Regions from separate parts of the Streptomyces sp. NPDC023527 genome, predicted to be linked through region 1. Evidence: riboswitches for the same ligand, from Rfam matches in the RefSeq annotation. Region 1 holds a riboswitch; the other holds the start of a gene.
The links. A riboswitch is a leader RNA that binds a small molecule or an ion and turns the genes downstream of it on or off. The one in region 1 is predicted to bind S-adenosylmethionine.
Positions count from the first base shown of each region.

Region 2: another riboswitch for S-adenosylmethionine. It lies ahead of thrC (threonine synthase); the one in region 1 lies ahead of ACZ303_RS00415 (aminotransferase class V-fold PLP-dependent enzyme).

Region 1 is NZ_JBVHJJ010000001.1:90,204-97,856, reverse strand. It holds gene ACZ303_RS00440 (C40 family peptidase) at 56-1,111, opposite strand; gene ACZ303_RS00435 (NYN domain-containing protein) at 1,358-2,662, opposite strand; gene ACZ303_RS00430 (hypothetical protein) at 2,757-2,996, opposite strand; gene ACZ303_RS00425 (rhomboid family intramembrane serine protease) at 3,183-3,929, shown strand; gene ACZ303_RS00420 (Lrp/AsnC family transcriptional regulator) at 3,939-4,220, shown strand; gene ACZ303_RS00415 (aminotransferase class V-fold PLP-dependent enzyme) at 4,789-6,150, opposite strand; SAM riboswitch class IV at 6,340-6,456, opposite strand; gene trpD (anthranilate phosphoribosyltransferase) at 6,532-7,596, opposite strand.
Region 2 is NZ_JBVHJJ010000006.1:291,611-299,263, reverse strand. It holds gene ACZ303_RS14560 (transcriptional regulator) at 1-956, opposite strand, end outside; gene ACZ303_RS14555 (DUF397 domain-containing protein) at 911-1,120, opposite strand; gene ACZ303_RS14550 (helix-turn-helix domain-containing protein) at 1,117-1,896, opposite strand; gene ACZ303_RS14545 (hypothetical protein) at 2,123-2,464, shown strand; partial or broken gene ACZ303_RS14540 (DUF6255 family natural product biosynthesis protein) at 2,458-2,646, shown strand; gene ACZ303_RS14535 (hypothetical protein) at 2,659-2,907, opposite strand; gene ACZ303_RS14530 (alpha,alpha-trehalose-phosphate synthase (UDP-forming)) at 2,912-4,387, opposite strand; gene ACZ303_RS14525 (glucosyl-3-phosphoglycerate synthase) at 4,429-5,376, opposite strand; SAM riboswitch class I at 5,572-5,760, shown strand; gene thrC (threonine synthase) at 5,778-7,052, shown strand; gene ACZ303_RS14515 (MoaD/ThiS family protein) at 7,170-7,445, shown strand.

The DNA of each region.
Region 1 (7,653 bases):
AGGTGGCCGGGATTCGCCCGAACGAGCGGCGGCTCAGCCATTCGGCCCAATGACATCAGCCGATGCGCACACCGAACTGGAAGGGCATGTTGCCCATGGACTCGTAGCGCACATTGGCGCCCGGCTTCGGGGCGTGCAGGGTCATGCCGTTGCCCGCGTAGAGACCTATGTGGTGCAGGTCGCCGTAGAAGAGCACCAGGTCGCCGGGCTTGAGCTGGCTCTGGTCGTAGATGCGGGTGCCGGCGTTGGCCTGGTCCTGCGAGATGCGGGGCAGGGTGACGCCCGCCTGCGCGTACGCCCAGCCGGTCAGGCCGGAGCAGTCGAAGGAGCCCGGGCCGGTCGCTCCCCATACGTACGGGGAGCCGATCTTGCCCTGCGCGGCGGCGAGCGCGGCGGCGGCGCGGCCCGAGGTGGGGACGTCCTTGCCGAGGTCGGGGCGGCTGCTCCCGGCGCGGCCGGCGCGGTCGCCGCCGGACTTGGCACCGTCCTTGGCGTCGTCGCCGGTGACCTCGGCGCGCTCCTTGGCGGTGAGGGTGTTCAGCAGCTCCTTGGCCTCGGAGAGCTTGCCCTGGACCTCGTCCTTCTTCTCACCCAGCGCCTTGCGGGTCTCGGCCAGGTCCTTGAGCTTGCCGGTGGCCTCCTGGCGCTGCTGCTTGAGCGTGCGCTGCTTCTCGGTGATCTGCTTGAGGGTGTCGGCCTGCCGGGCGCTGAGCTGGTTGAGGGTGGACGCCTTGTCCAGGAAGGAGTCGGGGTCGGAGGAGAGCATCAGCTGGAGGGAGGGGTCGATGGCGCCGCTGCGGTACTGCGCGGTGGCCACCGAACCGAGGCTGTTGCGGAGCTTGTTGAGCTCCTCCTGGCCGCGGGCGACCTTGTCCTGGAGGTCGCCGACCTGCTCGTCGAGCTTCTCCTGCTTCTCCTTGGCCCCGTTGTACTTCTCGGTGGCCTGCTCCGCCTCTTCGTAGAGCTTGTCGACCTTGGCCTTGACGTCCGCCTTGGAGGGCTGGTCGGCGTGCGCGGCCTGGGCCGACAGGGCGACGGCCGCGGCGGCGGTCGCGGTGAGCACGGTCACCCGGGTGCGGCCCGGCTGCTTGGGTCGACGGTGGGACGCCACGGAGACGAGCTCCTTCTTCCTCGACCGCCTGGCGCGCGGAGTCCGCGGTTCGGCGGGACCTTCGCCGACATCCCGAATGGACGATCGACCGCGCGAAGGTTCGAGGCCCGACCTTAGTGACCTCCGTATGATCCGTTCAAATCATCATGAGCAAAATCTCGTCCCATGCGCACATCCTTTACCAACACGACACGGTGGGTAAGGGGAACTTGACGCTCCGGTACCTGTGGCGCCCTCAGGAAGCGCTCAGGTGCGCGCGAGCCGCTTGAGCAGCAGGGCCGAAGCCACCGGCCGCGCACCCGCCTTGGCGACCCCGTCGGCCACCTCGCGGTCGGTGGAGACCACCACGACCGGCCGACCCGGCGGCTCGGCCCGCACCAGCTGCCGGATCAGCTCGTCCGCGGTCACCCCGGGCTTGCTGAACAGCACCCGCACCCCGCGCGGCGGCGCGAGCAGCACCGGCGCCGCCAGCTCCGCGCCGTCGAAGACGCACGTCATCTCCGCGCCGGTCTGCGCGGCCAGCATCGCGAGGCCGCCCAGCAGCCGCAGCCGCTGCTTGTCCAGCGGCATCGTCGGATAGCCGGTCTTGGTGACGTTGTAACCGTCGACCACCAGATGCGCCTGGGGCAGCGCCAGCAGCTGGTCCAGCAGCGCCGGGTCGGTCTCCGACAGGGCGCGGGTGGCGATGTCCTTGGGCGTCATACGGCCCGGCTCGACCGCGTCCACCGTGTCCGCGGGATGCACGGACGCCGGCGGCAGCGCCAGCTCGCGCCGCAGCCCCTGCGCCGCGTCCAGGACGGTGTCCAGCAGCAGCCGCAGCCGCATGTCCTCCACGCTGCGGCCCTCGCGGACCGCCCGCCGGCCGGCCTCCAGCGCCGCGTCGGCCTCCGCCAGCCGCGCCTTGAGCCGGCGCACCTCGCCGAGGGTCGCCGCCTTCTCGGCCGCCGCGGCCGCCCGTACGCTCTCCAGCTCGCCCTCCGCCTTGCGCAGCGCGGCCTCGCCGCGCCGCACGTCGCTGAGCGCGCTGCGCAGCTTGCGCTGGAGCGCGTCGGCCTCCCTGCGCGCCGTCTCCAGCTCCGAGCGGACCCGCTCGGTCTCGGCGCGGGACTCGGCGCGCGCCTCGGCCAGCTCCTCGCGCAGCCGGCGCAGCTCGCGCTGCGCCTCCTCGCCGGCCCGCTCGGCGCTGGCCCGCTGCGCCTCCTCGCCGGCGGCGGTGACGAGCTTGACCCAGCCGGCGGGCCGCAGCACATAGGCCATGGCCGCCACGTCCTCCGGGTCCGCGGCCGCGGGCGGCGACCCGGCGTCCAGCGCCTCGGCCAGCTCCGAGCCCGTCTCCCGCAGCCGGGCGGAGATCCGCTGCCGGAAGGAGGCGTCGTTCTCCACGGCGGCGGCCATGGCGTTGCCCCCGAACTTGGCCCGGCGGCTGGGGGTGAAGCGGGCGTACTGGCGCAGCGCGGCGGGCAGTTCGGCCACCGTCAGGCCCCCGAACGCCTCCGCGACGAGCCCGACGACCCGGCGCCGGACGCCCTCGGGCAGCGGGCGGTCGAGCACCTCGGCGACACCGTCGGCCCCACCGGTGTCGTCGGGTCCACCGGCCGCGTCCGTGCCGCCTGCGTGCTCAACCACCGTTCACCGCTCCCGTTCTTCAGGCGCTCGCGCCCGGCCGGTCCACCAGCTCGATCTGGTCGACCGCGTTGCACCACCGGCAACGTACGGACTCGATCGTCTCACTGACCACATCGCGCTCCTCCACCTGCGGCTCGCCGGCCAGGTCGAGGTGCACGTACTCCACAGCCTTGGTCGTACGCGTGACATCGAACCGGGTCAGATTGCCGCACAGCGTGCAGCGCCAGCGGGTCTCCGCCGTCGGCTGGGGAACGCCCATGGTGTCGCCGTCCGTCCTCGTCAAGTGTGCTCCGGATCCGCGGTGCGCCGTCGAACTGCGGGTGTGCTTCCCGTAACCCTACGTCCTGATGGTCACGCGGTGCCCGGATGGCCGAACGACGGCCCCGCGTCCGCGCACCGGCGAGGCACTCTGCGCGGTTTGCTGCCGGTACGCCATGATCTGTTCATGAGCGGAACGGCAGCGCGCCAGGGTCCCGCGACCGCGACACCCGTGGTCACCTATGCCCTCATCGGCGTCTGTTGCCTCGCCTTCCTCCTCGGGCCGGCGTCCGGATTCAGCACCTCCTACGGCGTCGGCGTCGAGCTGCTGGCCGCGCAGACCGCCTACTTCGAGCAGTGGGGCGTGGTGCCGCGGGAGCTGTGGAGCGGTACGCCGCACGAGCTGCTGACCCCGCTCACCGCGCTGTTCGTGCACGGCAACTGGCTGCATCTGCTGGGGAACATGCTCTTCCTCTACGTCTTCGGCGCCATGGCCGAGGAGCGCATGGGCCGGGTGCCCTTCGCCCTCTTCTACCTCGCCGCCGGGGTGCTGGCGCTGCTGGGCTACGCCGTCGCGCACGCCCACTCCGAGCAGACGCTCGTCGGCGCCTCGGGGGCGATCTCCGGCGTGCTCGGCGCCTTCCTCTGCCTCTTTCCCGGGGCCCGGGTCACCAGCCTCTTCCCGTTCCTCTTCTTCCTGCCGCTGCGCTTTCCCGCGTGGGCGGTCCTGGTGTTCTGGTTCGCCCTGCAATGGCTGGCCGCCCGCACCGCCGGCGACCGTCCCGGGGTGGCCTACCTGGCCCATGTCGTGGGCTTCTCGCTCGGCTTCCTCTACGCGTGGGTCCGGTACAGACGTGCGGTTAGAGTGAAGGGCGCAGCCGGGCCGAGCGAGGGCCTGCGATCTCCCGGGGGGCCGCCCCCCGACCCCCGATAGGAGCCAGCCGTGATCACTTCGATCGTGCTCATCAAGACCGACGTCGACCGCATCCCGGAGATCGCCCAGCAGATCGCCGCGCTGGAGGGCGTCAGCGAGGTCTACTCCGTCACCGGCGCGCACGACCTGATCGCCATGGTGCGGGTGGCCCGCCACGACGACCTCGCGGACGTCATCCCGGGCCGCATCAGCAAGGTCCCGGGCGTGGCCTCGACGGAGACGCACATCGCGTTCCGCACGTATTCGCAGCACGACCTGGAGGCGGCGTTCGCGATCGGCCTCGACGCGTAGCCGCCTCCGGCGGGGTGGCACGACTGCCCTGCGGGCCGGCCGGTTCGGCGCCGCCGAACACCGACGTCGTGGTGGGCCGCCATCGCGGCGGGCTTGCCCGGCGGGCAAGGCGAGCCGACCCTCGCCGCCGAACCACGCGGCCCCACCGCCAGGGCCGGACAGGCCCGGCAAGACGCCCGCCGCCGACGGAACGGCCGGAGCCCAGCTCCCTCCTCCCGCCGCCGCGGCGGATATTTCTTGCCCGGCAGAAAGGCGAGCCGACCGTCGAGGCCAGCGGACCCCGCCTCCGGCGGACGACCGAAGCCCGCCCCCCTTCCCGCCGCAACGGCGAGCACCCCCGCCGAACGTGACCGGCGGTGCCGAACCGGACCGGCCCGGCAGGTCCCCGCCGCCAGGCGGACGGCCGAGACCCCGCCGCACCGGCGAGCACCCCCACCGGATATGCCCCCCGTGCCCGGACGGACTCGGCAGGCCCCCGCCGCCAGGTGAACGGCCGGAGGCCCCGCCTCCCGCTCCCGGCGCAGCGGTGAACCCACCGGGGGAACCCCGGACACCACCCGGCCCGCCGCTAGGCGGGGACGCAGCGGCCGCCCTCCGTCCGGTAGGACCACCGCGCGCCGTCCCGTACGAGCTCCTCCACCGCCCGCAGGAAGCGCTCGACGTGCTCGTCCGGTGTCCCCGCGCCGAAGCTGACGCGGATGGCGTTGAGCGACTGGCCCTCGTCGGGGGCCCCGCACTCGCCCGGTTCGTCGCGCCCGCCGCCCAGGAGGGTCCGTACGAGCGGGTGGGCGCAGAACAGGCCGTCGCGGACGCCGATGCCGTACTCCGCCGAGAGCGCCGCCGCGAAGTGCGAGCTGTTCCAGCCGTCCACCACGAACGACAGCACGCCGACCCGCGGGGCGTCCTCGCCGAACAGCGAGAGCACCCGCACGCCCGGCACCCGGGCGAGGCCCTCCCGGACCGTCGCGACGAGCTGCCGCTCGCGCTCGACGAGGGAGGCGAAGCCCGCCTCGGTCAGCGCCTTGCAGGCGGAGGCGATGGCGTAGACGCCGATGACATTGGGCGAGCCCGCCTCGTGCCGGGCGGCGCTCTCGTGCCACTCGACGTCCACTCCCCCGTCGGCCCCCCGTGCCACGAGGCGCGTCGCGCCGCCGCCCGCCAGATACGGCGCCGCGCCCCGGAGCCAGTCCGCGCGGCCGGCGAGGACGCCGGCGCCGAACGGCGCGTAGAGCTTGTGGCCGGAGAAGGCGATCCAGTCGGCGTCCAGTTCGGCCAGGTCCACCGGGTGGTGCGGGGCGAGCTGCGCGGCGTCGACGACGATCCGCGCGCCGTGCGCGTGCGCGGCCGCCGCCAGCTCCCGTACGGGCCACAGCTCACCCGTCACATTGGACGCACCCGTCACACAGACCAGGGCCGGGCCGTAGGGCTCGCGGTCGGCCAGGGCCCGCTCCAGGGTCTCGACCGCCTCGCGCGGCGAGCGCGGCGCGTCCAGGAAGGTCACCTCCGTGTCCGTACGCAGCTGCCAGGGGAGCAGCGCGGCGTGGTGCTCGGTCTCGAAGACGAACACCCGGCAGCCGGTGGGGAGTACGGCCGCGAGGAGGTTCAGGGAATCGGTGGTCGAGCGGGTGAAGACGACCTGGTCGTCCTCCCGGCAGCCGAGGAACTCCGCGACCTGGGCCCGGCTGTTCTCGAACAGGTCGGTCGACAGCTGCGAGAGGTAGCCCGCGCCGCGGTGGACGCTGCCGTAGTAGGGGGCGTACGCGGCCACGTCGTCCCACACCCGCTGGAGCGCGGGCGCGCTGGCGGCGTAGTCGAGCGCCGCGTAGGTGACCTCGCCGCCGGTGACGAGCGGCACGCGAACATCGTGTCCGAGGACCGGCAGGGGGGCGTGGGCCGTGGCGGGCGGGGCGGTGACAGGGCATGCGGACATGGCGAATTCTCCTGGCGACAGGCGGGGAAAGCTGCGTATGCGCACGCCACGGCCGCGCCGCGCGTGCGGAGGATCCCGACTCGACGCACGGGGGCACCGCACGGAGTCGACGGGGAACGGGCCGTAGGCCCTAACGCATTCGCTGAACCACGGAAGGATCTCCCTCGACAACCAGGATCCCTGGCGAGGGATCCGCGCTTGCCGCAGACCTCGCTGCCTGCGACCTGGTCATCACCCGGGGCACCCCGCCACGGAAGGAGGGTTGCCGGACAGCGGGCCGGGGCCGTGTCGCTGTCACTCGTGACCTGGCAGCATCATGCCACACGATCATCACGGCGCAAGGCGCGGTCCGCATCGCGGACCGCGCCCTTCCTCAGCCGCTCACGCGTTGCTCGCGGCGACCCATCGCTCCAGGGAACGCTTCGCCGCTCCGGAGTCGATGGCCGCCGCGGCCCGCTCGATGCCCGCCGCGATCTGCTCCGTCAGCGGTGCGCCGGTGGGGGCCAGGGCGACCAGCGCGGCCGCCGCGTTGAGCAGCACCGCCTCCCGTACGGGCCCGGTCTCGCCGTCCAGCAGCCGACGGGCGACATCGGCGTTGTACGAGGCGTCGGCGCCCCGCAGCGCCTCCACCGGGACCAGCGCGATGCCCACGTCCCGCGGGTCGAAGGGCTCCTCGCGGACCTCGCCGTCGCGGACGATCCACACCCGGGAGGTCGCGGTGGTGGTCAGCTCGTCCAGCCCGTCGTCGCCGCGGAAGACCAGGGCGGAGGAGTCGCGTTCGGCGAGCACCCCGGCCAGGATCGGGGCCATCCGGGCGTCGGCGACGCCGGTGGCCTGGGCGCGTACCTTCGCGGGGTTGGTCAGCGGGCCCAGGACGTTGAAGGTCGTCCGGATGCCCAGTTCCCGCCGGGCGGGGGCGACATGGCGCAGGGAGGGGTGGAACTTCACCGCGAAGCAGAAGGTGATGCCCGCTTCCTCGGCGACCTCCACGACCCGGCGCGGCGTCAGGTCCAGATTGACGCCGAGCTTCTCCAGGACGTCCGAGGCGCCGCTGGCGGAGGACGCGGCGCGGTTGCCGTGCTTGACGACCTTCGCGCCGGTGCCCGCCACGACGATCGAGGACATCGTGGAGATGTTGACGGTCTTGGCGCCGTCACCGCCGGTGCCGACGATGTCCACACTGGGGCCCGGCACCTCGATGAGGTTGGCGTGCGCGTACATGGTCCGGACGAGCCCGGAGATCTCGGCGACGGTCTCGCCCTTGGCGCGCAGCGCGACCGCGAAGCCGGCGATCTGGGCGTCGGTGGCCTCGCCGCGCATGATGCGGTCCATGGCCCAGGCGGTGTCGTCCGCGCTCAGGTCGATCCCGCCGAGCAGGGCGTCCAGGAGACCCGGCCAGGAGGGAGCCACCGCGCTGTCGCCGCCTGCCGGGGTCACAACGTTCATGGTCCACGCTCCTGGTGGTCGGTCGGAGAGCCGCGGCCGTCCGGGGCTCTGCCGCTC
Region 2 (7,653 bases), on a different contig from region 1:
TCGTCCAGCGCCTCGTTCCATGATGCGCAAGCTGCCTCCAGGTGGCCCACCTGCATCTGGAATTCACCGAGCGTGGCCCGCTCCTTGACCCGCGATCGGCGGTAGATGTCGTAGCAAAGCCTGTCGGACTCCTTCATGGCTTCCACCGCACCGGACAAGTCGCCGAGTTCATGGCGCACATGACTGATGTGATAGTGCAGGGACGACGGGTCGTAGGAGCCGAACGCCTTCTCTTGCGACTCCGCCTTGTCCATGGCGACTTCCGCTTCCTTCAAATACATCAGTGCGCTGCCGCGCTCGCCCGTCTGCGCGGCCGCATGTGCCTGCTGTCCGGCGAGGAACGCCCGCATCCTCGGGCCGGCGTTCGGGGACGCGGCGGCGGCCGCGTCCGCCAGCCGCATCGCCGCCGGGCCATGGCCCAGGTCGACCGCCTGGACGCTCATGCCGCGCAGGGTCGTGCAGTACGTGAGGTGGTCCTCGGAGGCGCCGGCGAGCTGGAGGGCCTTGAGGTAGTACTGCTGGGCCAGGCCGTGGACGCCCTCGTCGACTGCCATGTAACCGGTGAGATAGCAGAGGTCGGACGCGGCGGACATCATCGCTTTGCGTACCGGCTCGGGGGCGTCGGCCTTGAGGTAGGGGGCGACGGTGTTGACGAGGAAGGCGGCGGCCATGGGGCGGGCGTGACGGCCGCCGAACTGGTCGTCGAGTTCCGAGACGCGTTCGGTCATGGCGATGACCATGTCGACCTCGGCCATCCCTATGCGCTGGGTGCGGCCGGTCCGCACGGCCTCCATGCGGCCGACGACGTCGGGCCAGTCGGGCACGGTGAGCGCCACGGAGAAGAGCGCCGCGCCGATGACGCTGCGGCGGGACGGGTCCATGTCCTGCCTCCCGAGGTCGCCGGTCGCACTTAGTGGCAGTACCCCGTTTTGGCAGTCGCTATGAATGCCGCCCATGCCTGGGCCGAGAACACGAGTGTGGGGCCTTGGGGGTTCTTGCTGTCCCTGACCGGGACCACGCCGGGTATGTTGTCCGCGACTTCGACACAGTTCGCGTCGCCCCCGTTGCTGTAACTGCTCTTGCCCCATTCGGCCGTGGTCAGATCGAGGGCCGTTCTCATGACGTGCTGTCCTCCATGACGTGCTGGATGAATGTCACCGATGCCGGTGGGGAGAGCGCCAGGTCCCGCACGTGATCGTAGGACAGACGGTGTTGGGCGACTTCTCCCGAATCTTCGATCAGTTCGCCGGATTTGCTGCCTTCCACGTAAGCGAGTGAGCGGCCGTCCGGCAGCCACAGCAGGGACAGCGAACCACCCATGAGGTCGTGCACCCCGGCGTCGAAGGGCAGGACCTGGATCGTCATGTACGGAGATTCGGCCGACCGCACGATGTGGGCGAGCTGATCCCGCCACACGCGCGGATCCGTGGCCGGTCGCCGTAGCGCGGCTTCGTCGAGAATGACCCGGATGCTCGGCGGCGGATCTCGGCGCAGCAGTTCTTGTCTGCCGATTCGGGCGGCGACCTGTTCTTCGAGCTCGTCACTGGCGCTGGGCAACGGCCCGCAGGACAGCACCAGCCTGGCGTAGTCCTCCGTCTGGAGCAGCCTGGGAACGGCCACCATGTACTTGTGCATGATGGTGGCGTTCGCCTCGCACTGCATGAACAGCTTGTACCGGTCCTTGAAGACTTCCTGTCGAGCCAGTCTCCACAGACGGGTCAGCAGCCCGCCGGTCTTGTAGACGCCATCCAGAGCCTCCATCACGGGAAGTTGGGAGAGGCGCTCACCGGTCTCCAGGCGGTGCAGGTAGGTCCGGTCGTAGGAGGTGTCCTCCGACAGCTGGGCCAGCGATTTGCCGGACTCTTCGCGGAGGCGGCGGATCTCGAACGCGAGCACCCACCGAGCAGAGTTGTCCCCATCGAATGAGTGTTTCGCCATCTCAACTCCCCTGTGTTGTCCGGTCGCTGGACAACAGCCACTCCCTGTTGAGCGTAGCGCCGGCTCGCAATGCTGTGAGCGCACTCTTGTGTCGAAAGCACCCGAAGGGAACACCGTGCGCGACCCCGCCATGCCTCATCCCGATCCGGACGCCGAATCCCCTCCACGCGAACCCCGGGAAGTGATGACCTACCGCCCCGGTGCCTACGTCGTGGACACCCGTACCGGCACGCTCGCCCAAGTCATGGGCAGTCTCGGGCCGCGTGTGCAGGTCAGGCGGCCGCTGGGTGGGCGGGAGTGGGAGGTGCCGCCGGAGGCGTTGCGGCTGGCGAGTCGGGAGGAGCGGGCCGCCGCCGGGATCCGGGGGGCGGCCTCGCCGCTCGACTGTGCGCGGTGTGCCGAGCTGCGGGCGGCGTACGGGCGGACCTTGGACGAGGGGGACGCCGTGGCGGTCGCGGACGCCGGTATCGCCGTGCGGCGGCACTTCCGGTCCGCGCACCTGCTGCCGGAGGCGAAAGCATGGTGACTCAAGGCCGTGTCCGGCACTGCCTCCATGGGGCGGGGTGGACCCGGGAGGGGGACGCGCATCGCTGCGACGCCTGTGGGGTACGGCGGTTCGCGGACTACGGTGCGCTCCGGCCGCCCGGATCGCCGTACGTCGTCACGCCGTCCGATGTCGCCCGGCGGGCCGCGGACCGGATCGCCTCGGCGCGGGTCGCCTCAGGGCGCGTCCCGCGGCTCGCACCGCCAGTGCTCCAGCGTCGGGTCCAGCGCGGAGTCGTACACCCCGCTGCCCCGGCAGTGTTTGCACTGGCCCGCCCGCATCGCCGTTTCCCCGGCGCCGCCGAAGGGGTCGGGGCCGGGGACATGGGCCAGTGAGCGCTGCACGAAGCCGGAGCCCGTGCACCACTGGCACGTCATGCACAACTCGTCCGTGGGCTCGGGACCGGGAGGATCCTTGGGGTGCACGCGATCAGCCTAGCCCCGACGGCCCGTCGCCGAGGGCGGTCAGCTGATCCACGAACCAGCGCGCGGGCGGCAGCGCCGTCGCCGCCGCGGCCAGCCGTTTCGTGCGCTCCGCGCGCTCACCGGGGTCCATCAGCAGGGCCTCGTGCAGCGCGCCGGCCGTGGCCTCCACGTCGTACGGATTGATGACGATCGCCTCGTCGCCCAGCTCCGCCGCCGCGCCGGCCTCGCGGGAGAGGACCAGCGCGCAGCCCAGGTCGGAGACGACCGGGACCTCCTTGGCGACGAGGTTCATGCCGTCGCGGATGGGGTTGACCAGGGCGACGTCGGCGAGACGATACGCGGCCAGGGAGCGTGCGAAGTCGTCCTTGACGTGCAGGACGACCGGCTGCCAGTCCGCCGTGCCGAAGGCGGAGTTGATCTCCTGGGCCACCCGGTCGACCTCGGCCGTGTAGTCGCGGTAGACCGCCAGGTCCTGCCGCGAGGGGTAGGCGAAGGCGATGTGCACGACCTTGCCGCGCCACTGCGGGCGGTCCTCCAGCAGACGGCGGTACGCGAGCAGGCCGCGCACGATGTTCTTGGACAGCTCGGTGCGGTCGACGCGGACGATCGCCTTGCGGTCCGGCCCGATCTGCGCGCGCAGCGCCGCCATCCGCTCCTCGACGTCGCCCTGGTGGGCGCGGCGCCGCAGGAAGTCGGCGTCGGCGCCCAGGCCGTGCACGCCCAGCCGCGTCGTCCGCCCCTCGAAGCGCACGGCGGTCGTCAGGCCGTCGCGGATCAGCTCGGCGCCCAGCACGCTCTCGCAGCAGGCGGCGAACGCCTCGGCCCAGCGGTGCGTGAGGAAGGCGGCGCGGTCGCCGCCGAGGACGCCGCGCAATACCTGCGCGGCGATGTCGTCCGGCAGCAGCCGGTAGTAGTCCGGGGGCGCCCACGGGGTGTGCGAGAAGTGGCCGATGCGCAGGTCGGGGCGGCGCTCGCGGAGCAGGCCGGGCACCAGGGTCAGGTGATAGTCCTGTACGAGCACGGCGGCGCCCGGCGCGGCCTCCTCGGCGAGCGCGTCCGCGAAGGCGGTGTTGTACGCCTCGTAGGCGGCCCACTGGCGCCGGAACTCCGCGTCGAACACGGGCTCCAGGGGCGTCTGGTAGAGCAGGTGGTGCAGGAACCACAGCACCGAATTGGCGACGCCGTTGTACGCGGCGGCGAACGTCTCGGCCGGGATGTCCAGCATCCGGACCGCCTGTCCGCCCGTCTCCCCGGCGTCCAGACGGCCGCCCGCGCGCCGCGCGGCCTCGCGGTCGCCCTCGCCGAGGGCGGCGCACACCCACAGCGCCTTCGCGTCGGACCCGATGGCGCTCAGGCCCGACACCAGCCCGCCACCACCCCGCCCGGCCACCAGGGAACCGTCCTCCGCCCGCTTGTACGACACGGGTCCGCGGTTGGACGCGACGAGGATCTCGGCGGCGTGCATGTGCTCAGCGACCATGACGCCAGCCTTGCCAGCGGATGAACCGCTCAAACGTACGCTTACGCCGCGCGGCGCCGCGCGTACTCCGGTATCTCCGTCATCGGCGGCCGTTCCTCGGTGTCCACGGCGTACGTCCGCGGAACGAATCCGTCCGCCGTGCGCTCGAACTGGGTCAGGGCCGGCCGCACCAGGTGGCCGCGCGCCAGCCGCAGCTGCGCCGTGCGGTAGATCGCGGCCGCCATCCGGCCCAGCGCCCGCCCGTCCTGATGGCGGTGGACGCGTACGCCCACGTCGACCTGGGCCAGCGCGTCCAGGCCCACCGTGTGCAGCGCGTCGACGAGCAGGCCCAGCTCCACGCCGTAGCCCACGGGGAACGGCAGCCGCTCCAGCAGCGAGCGGCGGGCCGCGTACTCGCCGCCCAGCGGCTGTACGAAACCGGCCAGCTGCGGCCAGTGCAGATTCAGCAGCGGGCGGGCCACCAGCTCGGTGACCCGGCCGCCCTGGCCGGACACCTCGCCCAGCGGGCGGTCGTACATCCCCTTGACGAAGTGGACGTCCGGGTCGGTCAGCAGCGGGCCGACGATGCCGGAGACGAAGCCGGCGGAGAAGTCCCTCAGGTCCGCGTCGATGAAGCAGACGATGTCGCCGGTCGTCGCCAGCAGCGACCGCCACAGCACCTCGCCCTTGCCGGGCAGCGCGGGCAGCCTCGGCAGGACCTCGTCGCGGTGCACGACCCGCGCCCCGGCGGCGGCCGCGACCTCGGCGGTGCGGTCGGTGGAGCCGGAGTCCAGCACCACCAGCTCGTCCACCAGCGGCGCGGCCTCGGTCATCAGCTCGCGGCGGATCGTGGCCACGATGGCGCCCACCGTCGCCTCCTCGTTCAGCGCCGGCAGCACCACGCTCACCGTGGTCCCGGCGCCGCGTTTGGCGGCGAGCAGCTGGTCGAGCGGACGGTCTGCGGCGGACCAGGACCGCCGGGCCAGCCAGCGCTCCACCTCTTCCAGCACGTGAACGACTCCTTGTCTGCCTGCTTGTCCGACGCGTCTGCCTGCTTGTTCGACGCGCGTCCTGTGACGCATCTCGCGGTACGGACGACTGTCTCGCCCGCCCATGCCTTCCGTTACAGTCTGAACAACGCGGAACGCCGTCGTATGTCGGGGTCACCGCGTGCACAAACGCCTGGGTCACGCCCAGTGCCATACCGCTCATCCAGAGGGGCAGAGGGACACGGCCCGTTGAAGCCCCGGCAACCCTCCCGCCGGTCTTGCCCACCCGTCACCCGACCACCACCCCAAGTGGTGCCCTCCGGGCGCGGATTTTCAGGCGAGGCTCCCGGTGGGGAAGGTGCCAATTCCGTCTCGTGGCGAGGTTCGCCGCGAGGAAGATGAGGAGAAAGGGCCTCGCCTCCATGGCTGTGCAAGCCGTTGAAAGCTCAAAGACTTCGGTCTCTCTCGGTCCCGCCGTCGCCCTCTCGTGCCGGGAGTGCGGAGAGCGGTTCGACCTCGGTCCCATTTTCGCCTGTGCCGCCTGCTTCGGCCCGCTCGAAGTCGCCTACGAACTGCCCGCCGGCGACCCGGAAGCGCTGCGCCGCCGCATCGAGGCCGGCCCGGACAACATCTGGCGCTACGCCCCGCTGCTGCCCGTCCCCGCCGACGTCGCGGACAAGCCCGGCCTGAACCCCGGCTTCACCAAGCTCGTCAAGGCCGACAACCTCGCCCGCGAGCTCGGTGTCACCGGCGGCCTGTACGTCAAGGACGACTCCGGCAACCCCACGCACTCCTTCAAGGACCGCGTCGTCGCCATCGCCGTCGAGGCCGCCCGTGCCTTCGGTTTCACGACGCTGTCGTGCTCCTCGACGGGGAACCTGGCCGGTGCGGTCGGCGCCGCGGCCGCCCGCGCCGGGTTCAAGTCCTGCGTCTTCATCCCGCACGACCTGGAGGCCGGCAAGGTCGTCATGGCCGCGGTCTACGGCGGCGACCTCGTCGGCATCGAGGGCACCTACGACGACGTGAACCGCTTCTGCTCCGAGCTGATCGGCGACCCGCTGGGGGAGGGCTGGGGCTTCGTCAACGTCAACCTCCGCCCGTACTACGGCGAGGGCTCGAAGACCCTCGCGTACGAGATCTGCGAGCAGCTCGGGTGGCGGCTGCCGGACCAGATCGTCATCCCCATCGCGTCGGGCTCCCAGCTCACGAAGATCGACAAGGGGCTGAAGGAGCTGATCGCCCTCGGACTGGTAGAGGACCGCCCGTACAAGATCTTCGGCGCCCAGGCGGCGGGCTGCTCGCCGGTCTCCCGCGCCTTCAAGGACGGTCACGAGGTCGTACGGCCGGTGAAGCCGGACACGATCGCGAAGTCCCTCGCGATCGGCAACCCCGCGGACGGGCCGTACGTGCTCGACATCGCGCGGCGGACCGGCGGGGCGGTGGAGGACGTCACGGACGAGGAGATCGTCGACGCGATCCGGCTGCTCGCCCGCACCGAGGGGATCTTCGCGGAGACGGCGGGCGGGGTGACGGTGGGGGTGACGCGGAAGCTTCTCGAAGCGGGTGTGCTGGATCCGTCGCTGACCACGGTGGTCTTGAACACGGGGGACGGGCTCAAGACGCTTGACGCTGTGGCGGCTGAGCCCACGGTGACGATCCGGCCGTCGCTGGAGGCGTTTCGGTCCTCGGGGCTGTAGGGGGTTCTTCCCCAGTCCCGCCCCTTCCCGAAACCGGGGGCTCCGCCCCCGGGCCCCCGGTCCTCAAACGCCGGACGGGCTGATTTCGTCCGGCCTCACGCAAAGGTGATGACCCCCATGAGCGTCAGCGTCCGCATCCCCACCATCCTTCGCACCTACACCGGCGGCAAGGCCGAGGTCGTCGCCGAAGGGGCGACCCTCGGTGAGGTGATCGCCGATCTGGAGAAGAACCACACCGGCATCGCGGCCCGCGTGCTGGACGACAGCGGCAAGCTGCGCCGCTTCGTGAACGTCTACGTCAACGACGACGACGTGCGCTTCGAACAGGGGCTCGGCACGGCGACGCCGGACGGCGCGGGCGTGTCGATCATCCCCGCCGTCGCCGGCGGCTGACCCCGCCGGACCTTTTCGAAGGCTTCCTGCGGAATCGCTCCCCGAATCGCCCCGTCCGTGAAGCGGACGGGGCGATTCCGTCTGTTGAGCGCGATACAGTTGTGACGATCCCCCTCCGGCGTCAGTGCCGAACGCATATGAGAACCCGTCAAGTTGTGCGCGAAGTGTGCGCACGAAATGCCGGGTTGTTTGCGTTATGCCCGGCCCG